One region of the Burkholderia sp. FW306-1C-G01B genome, then DNA from elsewhere that is predicted to be linked to it. Evidence: riboswitches for the same ligand, from Rfam matches in the RefSeq annotation. Region 1 holds a riboswitch; the other holds the start of a gene.
The links. A riboswitch is a leader RNA that binds a small molecule or an ion and turns the genes downstream of it on or off. The one in region 1 is predicted to bind cobalamin.
Positions count from the first base shown of each region.

Region 2: it holds a riboswitch for cobalamin, as region 1 does, so the genes downstream of both, AC3WLY_RS07315 (CbtB domain-containing protein) here and cobA (uroporphyrinogen-III C-methyltransferase) in region 1, are expected to answer to the same signal.

Region 1 is NZ_JBYSWZ010000017.1:170,661-177,960, reverse strand. It holds gene AC3WLY_RS29290 (cobyrinic acid a,c-diamide synthase CobB) at 1-217, opposite strand, end outside; gene cobO (cob(I)yrinic acid a,c-diamide adenosyltransferase) at 220-822, opposite strand; gene AC3WLY_RS29280 (cobalamin biosynthesis protein) at 857-1,234, opposite strand; gene cobA (uroporphyrinogen-III C-methyltransferase) at 1,231-2,040, opposite strand; cobalamin riboswitch at 2,151-2,388, opposite strand; cobalamin riboswitch at 2,513-2,776, shown strand; gene AC3WLY_RS29270 (HoxN/HupN/NixA family nickel/cobalt transporter) at 2,964-4,022, shown strand; gene cobW (cobalamin biosynthesis protein CobW) at 4,048-5,136, shown strand; gene cobN (cobaltochelatase subunit CobN) at 5,143-7,300, shown strand, end outside.
Region 2 is NZ_JBYSWZ010000002.1:661,745-669,044, forward strand. It holds gene AC3WLY_RS07295 (MFS transporter) at 1-530, shown strand, start outside; gene metE (5-methyltetrahydropteroyltriglutamate--homocysteine S-methyltransferase) at 726-3,020, opposite strand; gene AC3WLY_RS07305 (LysR family transcriptional regulator) at 3,147-4,055, shown strand; gene AC3WLY_RS07310 (CbtA family protein) at 4,077-4,805, opposite strand; gene AC3WLY_RS07315 (CbtB domain-containing protein) at 4,819-5,028, opposite strand; cobalamin riboswitch at 5,062-5,199, opposite strand; gene AC3WLY_RS07320 (histidine phosphatase family protein) at 5,254-5,841, shown strand; gene AC3WLY_RS07325 (inorganic phosphate transporter) at 6,022-7,300, shown strand, end outside.

The DNA of each region.
Region 1 (7,300 bases):
GGCAGCCGGCCTCGCCGACCATCCCGAGGTCGAGCGCATGTACGGGCGCGCCGCTCGCGCGCTCGAGCAGCATCGGATCGAGAAAATCGGGCCCGGTCTTGAACACGCGCACGCGGCGGCCGAGCCGGCGGTGCAGCCGCGCGAGGCCGGCCGTCACCGACGTCTTGCCCTGGCCGGACGCGGGCGCGCTGACGAACAGTGCGGGGCAGGCGGGCACGCTCAGAACTCCACGCCGCGCTGCGCCTTCACGCCTTGCTCCTTGTACGGATGCTTGACGAGCCGCATTTCAGTGACGAGATCGGCCGCGTCGATCAGCGCGTCGGGCGCGTGCCGCCCGGTGACGACGACATGCACCGACTCCGGACGCGCGACCAGCGTCGCGAGCACTTCGTCGAGCGGCAGGTATTCGTACTTCAGCACGGTGTTCAGCTCGTCGAGGATCACCATCCGGTAGTCGCCGCTTTCGATCATCCGGCGCGCCTCGTCCCAGCCCTTGCGCGCGGTCGCGATGTCGGCGTCGCGGTTCTGCGTGTTCCACGTGTAGCCGTCGCCCATCGTCACGAAGTCGCATTCCGCGACCGCGCCGAGGAAGTCGCGCTCGGACGTGTGCAGCGCGCCCTTGATGAACTGCACGACGCCGAGCCGCATGCCGTGGCCGAGCACGCGCACGGCCATGCCGAACGCAGCGGTGCTCTTGCCCTTGCCGTTGCCGGTGTGAACGATCAGCAGGCCTTTTTCATGGGTGGCGGCGGCCTGCTTCTTCTCGTGGCCGGCACGGCGGCGCTCGGCCATCCGCTGATGGGATTCGGAATCGGTCTTCATCGGGAATCGTCCTGTCGAAAGCGAAACAAAGGGTTCAGAGCGGGCCGGCGAGTGCGACCGTCACGCCGTTCCGGATGGATTTGGGGCCCAGCAGCCGGCCGTGCGGCGCCGCGAGCTGCGCGCACGGCTCGGCCACGCCCGCGACGCCGAAGCGTGCGAGCGCGGCGTCCGACGGGCCGCTCGCGGCCAGTTCGGGACGGCTCGCGAGTTGCGCCGCGTCGAACGCGACGAGCGGCCAGCCGCGTCGCGCGCACAGCGTGCGCAGCGCGCGGGCACGCGCCTTGTCGGCGAGCGTCGCGACGAGCGCCGGTTCGGCGGCCGGGTAGAGCGCCAGCGCCGCGCGGATCGCGGCATCGAGTTGCGCGGCCGTCACGCCCGCGCGGAACCCGACGCCGAGCGCGACGCGCATCATGCGCCGCCGCCGAGCGCCGCACGTACCGACGGATCGTCGGCAAGCGCCGCGACGCGGCCGATCACGACGATCGCCGGCGAACCGATGCCGGTCGCGCCGACGCGTTCGACGACGGTGTCGAGCGTCGCGAGCACGTGCCGCTGTTCGGGGCGCGTCGCGTTCTCGATCGCCGCGCACGGCGTATCGCCCGGCAGGCCGCCGTCGCGCAGCGCCGCCGCGATCGTGTCGAGCCGGCGGATGCCCATGTAGATCACGATCGTCATGCGCGTGGCCGCAAGCGCGCGCCAGTCGGGCTCGTCGGCGCCCGCGCCGTGGCCCGTGACGAAGATCACGCCCTGCGCGTCGCCGCGCTGCGTGACCGGAATGCCGAGCGCGGCTGGCGCGGCGATGCCTGCGGTGATGCCGTTCACGACCTCGACCGGGAAACCGGCCGCACCGAGCGCGGCCAGTTCCTCGCCGCCGCGGCCGAACACGAACGGATCGCCGCCCTTGAGCCGCGCGACGCTGCGGCCGGCGCGCAGGTGCGCGAGCATCGCGGCGACGATCGCTTCCTGCGGCGTCGATGCATGGCCGCCGCGCTTGCCGACATGCTCGATGTGCGCGTCGGCGCGCGCATGGCGCAGCACGTCGGGGTTCACGAGATCGTCGACGAGCAGCACGTCCGCCGCGCCGATCGCGCGCACGGCCTTGAGCGTCAGCAGCTCGGCGTCGCCGGGGCCGGCGCCGATGAGCCAGGCGCGGCTCATCGCGCGCGGCACGGCGCGCACCGTGTCGAAACAGTGGAAAGGGGACGGCGGGCGGCACATCGGCGGCCGGCGGACAGGCAATGCATGACGGATCGGGCGAAGCCCGCGCGAACGCGGGTGGAATGCGCACCCCATCCGTCCCCCGCGGATCGGGCGTTCGGCGAGCGTCGGGCTCGCCCCTTGCGTCGGCCGGTATCCGGGCTGGCCGCTTGCCAGGCCGCGGCCTTCCCGCCCGGCTGAAGGGCAGTGGCATCGTGGGCGGCATGGGCGCGAGCGCGGGGAAGCGCGTCGCGCGGGCGGCGTACCGTTGCGGGGACAGCACAGGCCGGGCGGACCTCCGCCTCCTGTTTCCCGTTTAACTGCATGCGCGGAATGCGCATGCGAGCACCGAACGCGGCGCTACGATAGCACAGCGATCCGCCCGCGCGAACCCGCTTCGCCGATGCCGGAAGCGGCCTCCGGCATGGCGCGGCGGCCATGCAAGCCGCCGTTCGGCGGGCCGCGCCGCCTTGACGCTCCCGCCCCCGACGCCTACACTCGCACGCGTTTTGGTGCTCGCGCGCGCCCTCCGGCGTGCGCAGTTAAACGGGAAACAGGGAGCCTGCCTGCGTCGCAGTCGAGCCAACCTGTGCTGCCCCCGCAACGGTAAGCGAACGCATCGTGCCCGCCGCGATGCAGCGCCGCTTCGCCGCATGCCGCGTGCATGCGGACGACCGCCACTGGATGCCCTGCGCATCCGGGAAGGCGAAGCGGCGTGTTCGTCAGCCCGGATACCGGCCTAAACGTTGGGGTTCAGCGCCGCGGGGAGGCGGCGCATCGTCCACGGCCGCAGCGTGCCCGACACCCGAGCGTTTCCCGATTCCCGTCGTCCGGCCGCCTGCGCGAGTGCGCATGATCCGGCGCGATGAAGGGCCGGACCGCACGGGGCGAGCAGCGACGGCCGTGTTGGCATTCTTCATGTCGACCGTTCGCAAAGGAGCGTCATGCTCGATTCGCTGTTTCGCCTGTTCAACGACAGTCCGTCCGGGCTGCGCGGCAAGATCGTCGCGATCTACGCGCTGCTGATCGCCTTCAACGCAGGCGCGTGGATCTGGGCGTTCGCCGCCTTCCACGGCCAGCCCGTGCTGCTCGGCACCGCGCTGCTCGCGTACGTGTTCGGGCTGCGCCATGCGGTCGACGCCGACCACATCGCGGCCATCGACAACGTCACGCGCAAGCTGATGCAGGAGGGCCGCAGCCCGCTCGGCGCGGGCCTGTTCTTCTCGCTCGGCCACTCGACGGTCGTGATCGTGATGTCGGTCGTGGTCGCGCTCACGGCCGCGTCGCTCGCGCGCTTCGAGAGCATGAAGGCGTGGGGCGGCGTGATCAGCACGAGCGTGTCGGCGTTCTTCCTGCTGGTGCTCGCGATCGCGAACCTGCTGATCCTGATTTCCGTCTACCGGACGTTTCGCGCCGCACGGCGCGGCGAGCCGATCGTCGACGCCGATCTCGACCTGCTGCTGAACCAGCGCGGCGTGCTCGCGCGTCTGTTCCGTCCGCTGTTCCGGCTCGTGTCGCGCAGCTGGCACCTGTATCCGGTCGGGTTCCTGTTCGGCTTCGGCTTCGATACGGCGACCGAGATCGCGCTGTTCGGCATCTCGGCGGCGCAGGTGCAGGGCGGTCTGTCGTTCTGGTCCGTGATGGCGCTGCCGATGCTGTTTACCGCCGGCATGACGCTGGTCGACACGACCGACGGCATCCTGATGATGGGCGCGTATCGCTGGGCGTACGTGCGGCCGATCCGCAAGATCTACTACAACATGACGATCACCTTCGTGTCGGTGCTGGTCGCCGCGCTGATCGGCGGCATCGAGGTGCTCGCGCTGCTCGCGGACAAGCTGTCGCTGCAGGGCCCCGTGTGGGACTTCGCGTCGATGGTGGCGTCGCACTTCGGCATGCTCGGCTACGTCGTGATCGGCCTGTTCCTCGCATGCTGGCTCGTGTCGGCCCTGATCTACCGGTTAAAGCGCTACGACGAGATCGACGTGACGATCTCGGCCTGACTCCCCTTACGACCCTGGATATTCCATGACCCTACGCAAGCTGCCCGTCACGATCGTCACGGGCTTTCTCGGCAGCGGCAAGACCACGCTGATGCGCCACATCCTGCAGCACGCCGAAGGCCGCCGCATCGCGGTGATCGTCAACGAATTTGGCGAGCTCGGCATCGACGGCGAAATCCTCAAGGGCTGCGGCATCGGCTGCGACGATGCGGAGGGCGCGCAGGACGAAGCGTCGGGCCAGCTTTACGAACTCGCGAACGGCTGCCTGTGCTGCACCGTGCAGGAAGAGTTCTATCCGGTGATGGAAGCGCTCGTCGAGCGCCGCGCGGACATCGACCACGTGCTGATCGAGACGTCGGGACTCGCGCTGCCGAAGCCGCTCGTGCAGGCGTTCAACTGGCCGACGATCCGCAACAGCTTCACAGTGGATGCAGTCGTGACCGTCGTCGACGGGCCGGCGGCCGCGAGCGGCCAGTTCGCGGAAAACCCGCAGGCCGTCGACGCGCAGCGCCGCGCCGACCCGAACCTCGACCACGAATCGCCGCTGCACGAGCTGTTCGCCGATCAACTATCGTCCGCCGATCTCGTGATCGTGAACAAGGCCGATCTCGTCGGCGACGCGCAGTTCGCGCAGATCGAAACCGCGATCCGCGACGAGATCCCGCCGCAGGTGAAGATCGTGCGCGCGACGCGCGGCGAGCTTGACCTCGCGATGCTGCTCGGGCTCGAATCGGCGTCGGAGGAAACGATCCACCTGCGCCACGACCATCACGGCTCGGCCGACGACGGCGATCACGATCACCATCACGACGACTTCGACTCGGTGGTCGTATCGGGCGACGCAGGCACGCGCGAAGCGACGATCGCGGCGCTGCAGCGTGTCGTCGAAGCGCACACGATCTATCGCGCGAAAGGCTTCGCCGCGCTGCCCGGCGCGCCGATGCGGCTCGTGATCCAGGGCGTCGGCCGCCGCTTCGACAGCTATTTCGACCGTCGCTGGCAGGACGGCGAAACGCGCGCGAGCCGTTTCGTGCTGATCGGCGAGGATCTCGACGCGGCCGCGCTGCAACGCGCGTTCGACGCCGCGTGCGCGGCCGAGCCGCAACAGGCGTAACGCACGATGCATCTGCTGCGCACCACGCCGGGCGGCTTCGTCGACGATACGCAGGGCGTCGTCCGGATCGACCAGCAGCCGGCCGACATCGTGATCCTGAGCTCGGCCGACACGACGCTGTCGCTACTCGCGAGCGTCGTACCGCAACTGCCGGCCGGCTTCCCGAGCGTGCGGCTCGCGAACGTCACGTTCCTGCGGCAGCCGGCGTCCGTCGACTTCTATGTCGACGACGTGCTGCGCCACGCGAAGACGGTCGTGATCGATCATCTCGGCGGCGAAGCGTACTGGCCGTACGGGATCGAACAGGCCGTGTCGCTCGCGTCGAAGCGTGGGCAGCAGCTCGCGATGTTCTCGGGCGACCTGCAGGAAGACCCGAACCTCGTCGCGAAGAGCACGGTCGCGCCCGACCTGTGCCGGCTGTGGTGGCGCTACCTGCGCGAAGGCGGCGTGCACAACGCCGAAGCGCTGTTGCGCAGCATCGCCTTCCATACGCTGGGCTTCGGCGACGAACCCGAGCTGCCGCGCCCGCTGCCGGCCGCCGCGCTGTATCACCCGGCGCGCGACCGCGCGAGCGTCGACGACTGGCGGCCGCGCTGGACGCCCGGCGCGCCGGTCGTCGCGATCCTGTTCTATCGCGCGCATTGGCAGGCCGCGAACACGGCCGTGTTCGATGCGCTGGCCGACGCGCTCGTTCGGGAAGGGCTGAATCCGCTGCCGATCGCGGTGACTTCGCTGAAGGACGCGGTTAGCCGCGAGGTCATCACGCAGCTCTGCGACACGCACGGCGTCGCGCTCGTGCTGAACACGACCGCGTTCGCGGCCGGTGCGATCGATGCCGCCGAGCCGGAGGTGCTCGCCGGCGACGCGCCGGTGCTGCAGGTGATCCTGTCCGGCGGCAATCGCGACGCGTGGGTGGCCGACAACCAGGGCCTGCATGCGCGCGATATCGCGATGCATATCGCGCTGCCCGAGGTCGACGGGCGCATCGTCACGCGCGCGGTGAGCTTCAAGGGGCTCGCGTATCGCTGCCCGCACACCGAGGTCGACGTCGTGCGCTACCAGCCGGATGCGGAGCGGATCGCGTTCGTCGCGGCGCTCGCGCGCGGCTGGTGCCGGCTGCGCACGCTCGACAACGCGAGCAAGCGCATCGCGCTGATCCTCGCGAACTATCCGCAAAGCGAAGGGCGGATCGGCAACGGCGTCGGGCTCGACACGCCGGCGTCCGCGCTGCGCGTGCTCGCGGCGCTGCGCGACGCGGGCTACGCGCTGGCCGACCTGCCGCCCGACGGCGACGCGCTGATCGCACGGCTCACCGAAGGCGTGACCAACGACGCGGCCGTGCATGCGCTGCGCCCGGCGTTCCAGAGTTTCGCGCTGGCCGACTACGTCGCGCATTTCGCGCGGCTGCCGGCGGCCGTGCGCGATGCGCTGAATGAGCGCTGGGGCCCGCCCGAAGCCGACCCGACGCTGCGCCACGGGCGTTTCACGATCGCGGGCTGGCGCGCGGGCAACGTGTTCGTCGGCATCCAGCCGTCGCGCTCGCGCGGCGAGAACGACTACGCGAGCTACCACGACGCGGATCTCGTGCCGCCGCATGCGTATCTCGCGTTCTATTTCTGGCTGCGCGATGCGTATCGCATCGACGCGGTCATCCATCTCGGCAAGCACGGCAATCTCGAATGGCTGCCGGGAAAGAGCGTCGCGCTGTCCGACGCATGCTGGCCCGACCTGACGCTCGGGCCGCTGCCGCACCTGTATCCGTTCATCGTCAACGATCCGGGCGAGGGCAGCCAGGCGAAGCGGCGCGCGCAGGCCGTGATCGTCGATCACCTGATGCCGCCGCTCACGCGCGCGGAAAATTACGGCCCGCTGCAGGATCTCGAGCGGCAGGTCGACGAATACTACGAAGCGCTGATGGTCGATGCGCGGCGCGCGAAGCTGCTGAGGAAGACGATTCTCGCGACGATCGCCGAACACCGGCTGCACGACGAACTGAGCGTATCGCCGCCGCGCGATGCGGGCGACGAGGATGCGCTGCTGACGCGCGTCGACGCGTGGCTGTGCGAATTGAAGGAAGCGCAGATTCGCGACGGGCTGCACGTGTTCGGCGTGTCGCCGGCCGATCGCCAGCGACGCGACACGCTGCTCGCGCTTGCGCGTTTTC
Region 2 (7,300 bases), on a different contig from region 1:
CGCTCGACCGGTCGATGGTGCTGCATTGCATGGCGATCGTCGCGGTGCTGCAGTTCGTCGTACAGCTCGCGGCCGCGTTCCTCGCGCAGCGCTTCGGCACGACGCGCGTGCTGCTGATCACCGGCGCATGGGCCGCGATCGTCCCGTTCGCGATGCTGCCGCTCGTACACATGGGCACGCCGCTGTCGATCACGGTCGGCGTCGGCCTCGCGACGCTCGCGGAATCGGGCTACTACTCGGTGGTCGCGGGCTTCGTCAGCGGCATCTTCGTCGCGCGGATCCGCTATACGGCGATCTCGATCGCATACCAGGTGTGCGGCGCGCTCGCCGGCGGCCTCACGCCGCTCGTCGCGACCATCATCGCGCAGAACACCGCACCGCAATGGTGGCCGCTCGCGATCCAGTACACGAGTGCCGCGATCCTGTCGTCGCTGTGCGTGTGGCTGATCTCGCGCCGCGTCGGCATCGACGATGCCGGTGCGCCCGGCAAGGCGAACGAGCCGCTGCCGCGCGGCGCGCGCACCGCGTAACGTTCGCAACGGACAGGCTGCTTCACTCGCCTGCCCGGTCATCGCATGCAAGGGGCGGCGCAACCACGCCGCCCTTTTTCATTTCGCCGCCGAAAGGCCGAGCGCACGGTGAGCATCGCGTTGCGCTTGTCGCCGAACACGCTGCAGAACCGGCCGTGCGGACGGATGCAGTCGTCGCGACAGGCGCAGCGCTTGCTATTGCACCTGGCTGCGCAGCGCCTTCGCCGCCGCGACCATGTTCGTCAGCGCCGGAATCACTTCCGCCCACTGGCGCGTCTTCAGGCCGCAATCCGGGTTCACCCACAGACGCTCCGCCGGAATCCGTTCCGCCGCCTTCTTCATCAGGCCGACGATGTGATCCTGCGTCGGGATGTTCGGCGAATGGATGTCATACACGCCCGGCCCGATCTCGTTCGGATACCTGAAGCTGTCGAACGCGTCGAGCAGCTCCATGTCCGAGCGCGACGTCTCGATCGTGATCACGTCCGCGTCCATGTCGGCGATCGACGCGATGATGTCGTTGAACTCCGAATAGCACATGTGCGTGTGGATCTGCGTATCGTCCTGCACGCCGTTCGCGGTGATCCGGAACGACTCGACCGCCCACTTCAGGTACTCGCTCCATTGCGCGCGGCGCAGCGGCAGCCCTTCGCGCAGCGCGGCCTCGTCGATCTGGATCACGCGCACGCCGGCCTTCTCGAGATCGAGCACTTCGTCGCGGATCGCGAGCGCGAGCTGGTAGCACGACACCGAGCGCGGCTGGTCGTCGCGCACGAACGACCAGTTCAGGATCGTCACGGGGCCGGTCAGCATGCCCTTCATCGGCTTGTTCGTCAGCGACTGCGCATACGTGATCCACTCGACCGTCATCGCCTTCGGGCGGCTGATGTCGCCGAACAGGATCGGCGGCTTCACGCAGCGGGAACCGTACGACTGCACCCAGCCAAACTGGCTGAACGCGTAGCCGTCGAGCTGCTCGCCGAAGTATTCGACCATGTCGTTGCGCTCGGCTTCGCCGTGCACGAGCACGTCGAGCCCGAGCGACTCCTGTTCGCGAACGCTGCGTTCGATTTCAGCCTTCATCGCCGTGCGGTAGCCGGCTTCATCGAGCGCACCTGCCTTGAACCGGCTGCGCGCCTGGCGGATTTCGGCGGTCTGCGGGAACGAGCCGATCGTCGTCGTCGGGAAGGCCGGCAGGTTCAGTCGCGCCGACTGCTTCGGCGCGCGCTGCGTATACGGGCTCACGCGGTTGCCGAGCTGCGTGTCGATGCGCGCGATCGCCGCCTTCACCGCCGGGTTGTTCACGCGCGGCGAGCGGCGGCGCGAGTCGATCGCGGCGGCGTTCGCGGCAAGCGCATCGGCCACCTTGTCGCGGCCGCCGTTCAGCGCGGTCGCGAGCACCTTCAGCTCGTCGAGCTTCTGCAGCGCGAACGCGAGCCACGAACGAATCTCCGCGTCGAGCTTCTCCTCGCTCGCGAGATCGACCGGCACGTGCAACAGCGAGCACGACGGCGCGAGCCACAGGCGATCGCCCAGTTGCTTCGCGAGCGGTTCGAGCCAGTCGAGCGTCGCGCTCAGGTCCGTCTTCCAGATGTTGCGGCCGTTGATCGCGCCGACCGACAGCACGCGCTCGGCCGGCAGTTCGCGCACCAGAGCGTCGATTTCGTCGCGTGCATTGATCGCGTCGACATGCAGCCCGTCGACCGGCAGCGAGCTCGCGAGCGTCAGGTTGTCCTGAAGCTGGCCGAAGTACGTGGCAAGCAGCAGCTTGATGCGACGCGTCTCCAGCACCGCATACGCGGTGCGGAACGCCTGCCGCCATTCGGCGTCGAGCTCGGTGACGAGAATCGGTTCGTCGATCTGCACCCATTCGACGCCCTGCGCGGTCAGCGTGTCGAGCAGCGCGCCGTACACGGGCAGCAGCTTCGGCAGCAGCGCGAGACGATCGGAATCGTCCTTCGCCTTGCCGAGCCACAGGTACGTGACGGGGCCGATGATCACCGGCTTGGCATTCACACCCTGCGCCTTCGCCTCGGCCAGTTGCTGGAGCAGGCGCGACGGGTCGAGCGAGAAGTTCGTGTCCGCGTGGAATTCCGGCACGATGTAGTGATAGTTCGTGTCGAACCACTTCGTCATTTCGCCGGCCGAGACACCGCCGCAGCACGCCGCATGCTCTTGCGCCGACTGCGCCGAACGGCCGCGCGCAACCCGGAAATAGTTGTCGAGCACGTCGCCGTGGAAGCCCTGCACGCGCTTCGGCAGGTTGCCGAGCGTGAAGCTCATGTCGAGCACCTGGTCGTAGAACGCGAAATCGCCGATCGGTGCCAGATCCAGATCGCGCTGGTCGTTCCAGTGACGCTGGCGCAGCTCGGCGCCGAGCGCCTTCAGCTCGTCGCGCGACGATTCGCCCTTCCAGTAGCGTTCGAGACCGAACTTGAGTTCGCGCTTCGCGCCGATGCGCGGAAAACCGAGGTTGTGTGTCCTGACCATGAAGCTGCCGTCCAGATGTAGTGAATGTCCGGCAGCCATGATAGGGATTTCAAACCATGAAATAAAATGGCATTATTTCATTCATCCATTAAATTTGTTCATGCATCTGTTGGGCGAGCGATATCCATGCTGGAACGATTCCATCTCGTCGTCATTCGTGAAGTCGAGCGCCAGGGCTCGCTGACCGCGGCCGCCAATGCGCTGCATCTCACGCAGTCGGCGCTCAGCCATACCGTCCGGAAAATCGAGCAGCAGCTCGGCACGCCGATCTGGGATCGTGAAGGCCGCGGCCTGCGGCTCACGCAAGGCGGGCAATATCTGCTGAAGCTCGCGAACCGGCTGCTGCCGCAGTTCGAACTCGCCGAGGAGCGGATGAGGCAGTACGCGAAGGGCGAGCGCGGCACGCTGCGCATCGGGATGGAGTGCCACCCGTGCTACCAGTGGCTGCTGAAGGTCGTGTCGCCGTATCTGTCGCGCTGGCCCGACGTCGACGTGGACGTGAAGCAGCGCTTCCAGTTCGGCGGCATCGGTGCGCTGTTCGGCTACGACATCGACGTGCTCGTCACGCCCGATCCGCTGAACAAGCCGGGCCTGCGCTTCGATCCCGTGTTCGACTACGAGCAGGTGCTGGTGGTCGCCGACTCGCACCGGTTCGCCAACGCCGACTACGTGACGCCCGAGCAACTGACCGACGAGATCCTGATCACGTACCCGGTCGAAACCGACCGGCTCGACATCTACAACCAGTTCCTGACGCCGGCCGGCATCGTGCCGAGGCGCCACAAGTCGATCGAGACGACCGACATCATGCTGCAGATGGTTGCGAGTGGGCGCGGCGTGGCCGCGCTGCCGAGATGGCTCGCCGACGAATACGCGGACCGGATGCCGGTCGTGCCGGTCAAGCTCGGCAAGCAGGGGATCGCGAAGCAGATCTTCCTCGGCATCCGCGAAGCGGATGCATCGATCGACTATCTGGCCGCGTTCGTCGCGCTGGCGCGCGAATCGACGTGGAGCGCGCCGCGCATGCTGCGCTAGGCACGCCCGTTGCAATGCGCGTCAGGCGGCGCGCATGCCGATGCGTTCGTCGCGTTCCACCCATGCGCCGAACAGCAGGCCGATCGTCGTCCACATGATCGCCTGCATGCCGATGGCCGCGACGCGGAACTTCCACAGCACGGCGGCCGGGAACGCGGCCGGCACTTCGTCGATCGACGGCAGTCCGAACTGCACGGCCGCGATGATCGCGATGAATACGAGGCCCGCGACGATCGACGCATTCCATTGGCCGAGCTTCGCTAGCAGATGGCGGCGCACGCTGACCGAGAACGCCATCGTCGCGATCGAGATCGCGATCATCAGGAAGAACAGGCCCGTGCGATAGCCGATCGTGTCGGGATCGCCGACCGACGGCGGATTGGCCGGGTACTTGATGTTCGGCACGATCACGAGCGCGACGAATGCCGCCAGCGCAAGCCACGCGGCCAGCGGCCGTGCCGGAAGGCGGCCGCCTCGCCCGTATGCATACGCAAAGACCAGCGAGAACAGCCCGCCGAATGCCGCGCCGTAGGTCACGACACCCGTCAACAGGCCGAGGCCGGCCTGCGTGTCGCGGCTGACCAGTTCGTGCTCGTGCTCCGGCACGTCGCCTTTGGCGGCCTCGAGCTTTTCTTCAAAGGAAATCGCCTGATCGACTTGCGGTTCGCCGACGATTTTCGCGAAACCGAACGTGAGGAGGCCCGCGGCGATGCCTGCGAGCATCCCGCGCATGAGCAGCTTTCCGACCATCGTGTACTCCGCGTCAGTGGCAGGGAAAGCCGAGCAGATGGCGGCCGTCGTGGACGAATTCATGAACGACCATGCCCGGCACGAGCGACGTCGCGCCTTGTTCCGCGCCGACGAAATAGAGTGCGAGCAGCAGGATCAGGCCGGCGAACACGGCCCACGGCAGCAGTTCACGGACGGGGATGGGTGCCGGCACGACAACCGGCTTCAGCACTGCTTCGCTCATGGATGCACCTCAGGGGAATCGCGCCCCGGCAAATGTTGGATGGGTACGAAGGCAGGTCTGGCTTCCGGGATCGGGATTCCCCGGTTACAGTGGCGCGACCGCGCCGGGATTGCACCGGCTTCCGCGTTTCGTATCGGGCGAATTGTACGCGCGAACGTCCGCGTATTGAAGGAGTGAAAGCCCGCGGACGACCGCGCACCCGCTCCGGCCCCTCCGGAAACCGACATGAACATGCATGCCTCGCTGCGCCTGATCGCACACGCATCGACCCGAGCGATGCGCACCGGCACGTTTCCCGACGACGATCCGCTCGATGCACGCGGGCTCGCGGACGCCGCCGCGCTGCGCAACCGATGGGCAGGCGTCGCCGGCTCGCTCGTGCTGTGCAGCCCCGCACGCTGCGCGCGGCAGACCGCCGATGCGCTCGGGTTGCTTGCCGACATTGATGACGCGCTGCGCGACATCGACTACGGAAACTGGCGCGGCAAGCGGCTGCACGACCTCGCGCGCGACCTGCCGGACGAACTGGGCGCATGGATCGCCGATCCGTCTGCGTCACCGCATCGCGGAGAGTCGTTCGAAGCCGCCGCTCGCCGCGTCGGCGCATGGTTGAACGCGCTGCCGCCTGGCCGCGACATCGTCGCGATCACGCATGCGGCGATCGTTCGCGCGGCCGTCGCACACGCACTGCGGATGGCTCCCTACGCTGCAGCCCGCATCGACGTCGCGCCGCTGTCGTGCACGACCTTCGTTGCATCGCCGCGCGGCTGGACGTTGACGACGAACGACGATCGGCGCGGCACCGGTGCGTAAGTCCCTGCCGTGTCGTGTTCACTATGTGGACAGAGATGCGAGCCGACGTGTCCCATCTCGGTCGCATGCCGACGTTCACCTTACATCGCTGCAAGACATACCGTTCGTCGTCTAGATTGTCATCAAACTGACTGCTGGCCGCAGCTAGGATCGGACGCGGTTCCCTTACGAGATGCCGCCATGAATCAACCCGCTTCGTCCGCCGCGAACAATCGCGGCTCCGTCGAGCGCAACCGGCAGGTCGGCTATGCCTTCTTCCTGCTGGTGCTCGCGATCGGCGCCGTCTATATCGCCACGCACCTGATCGCCGATCTGTCGCCGGTCCGCGAAGGATCGCTGTTCCCGTACCTGATGCTCGGCGCCGCGCTGCTGATCGCGCTCGGCTTCGAATTCGTCAACGGTTTCCACGATACCGCGAACGCGGTCGCCACCGTGATCTATACGCACTCGCTGACGCCGAACGTCGCGGTGATCTGGTCCGGCATGTGGAACTTCCTCGGCGTGATGGTCTCGAGCGGCGCTGTCGCGTTCGGCATCCTGCAGTTGCTGCCGGTCGAGCTGATCCTGCAGGTCGGCAGCGGCGCGGGCTTCGCGATGGTGTTCGCGCTGCTGATCGCCGCAATCGTCTGGAACCTCGCGACCTGGTATTTCGGGTTGCCTTCGTCGAGCTCGCATACGCTGATCGGCTCGATCATCGGCGTCGGGCTGATGAACCAGTTGATGCACGGGCCGTCGGGCACGAGCGGCGTCGACTGGGGCCAGGCGCTCGGCGTCGGCAAGTCGCTGCTGCTCTCGCCGATCGTCGGCTTCCTGTGCGCGTCGCTGCTGCTGCTCGTGCTGAAGGCCGTCGTGCGGATTCCCGAGCTGTACAAGGAGCCGCCGAAGGACCAGCCGCCGCCGTTCTGGATTCGCTGCCTGCTGATCCTGACCTGCACGGGCGTGTCGTTCGCGCACGGTTCGAACGACGGGCAGAAAGGGATGGGCCTCATCATGCTGATCCTGATCGGCACGGTGCCGACCGCGTATGCGCTGAACAAGGCCGTTACGCCTGCCGAATCGCAGACCTTCGTTGCGGTCGCGAACCAGGCCGCCGCGACCTTCGGGAAATACACGAACGGCGTCGCGCCGTCCGCGAACCCGCGCGCCGACGTCGAACACTACGTGCAGCGTCGCGAACTGACGCCCGCCGTGCTGCCGGCCGTACAGCAGTTGTCGACGTCGCTCGCGACCGCGGTCGGCGCGTCGGGCTCGATGGCAGCCGTGCCGCAGCGCGACGTCGACAACGTGCGCAACACGATGTATCTGGTATCCGAAGCCATTCGCCTGATCGAGAAGTCGGGCCAGCCCGCGCTTGCCGCTGACGACAAGCTCGCGATCGACAACTATCGCAAGCAACTCGATCACGCGACCAAGTTCATTCCGACATGGGTGAAAGTTGCCGTTGCGATCGCACTGGGCC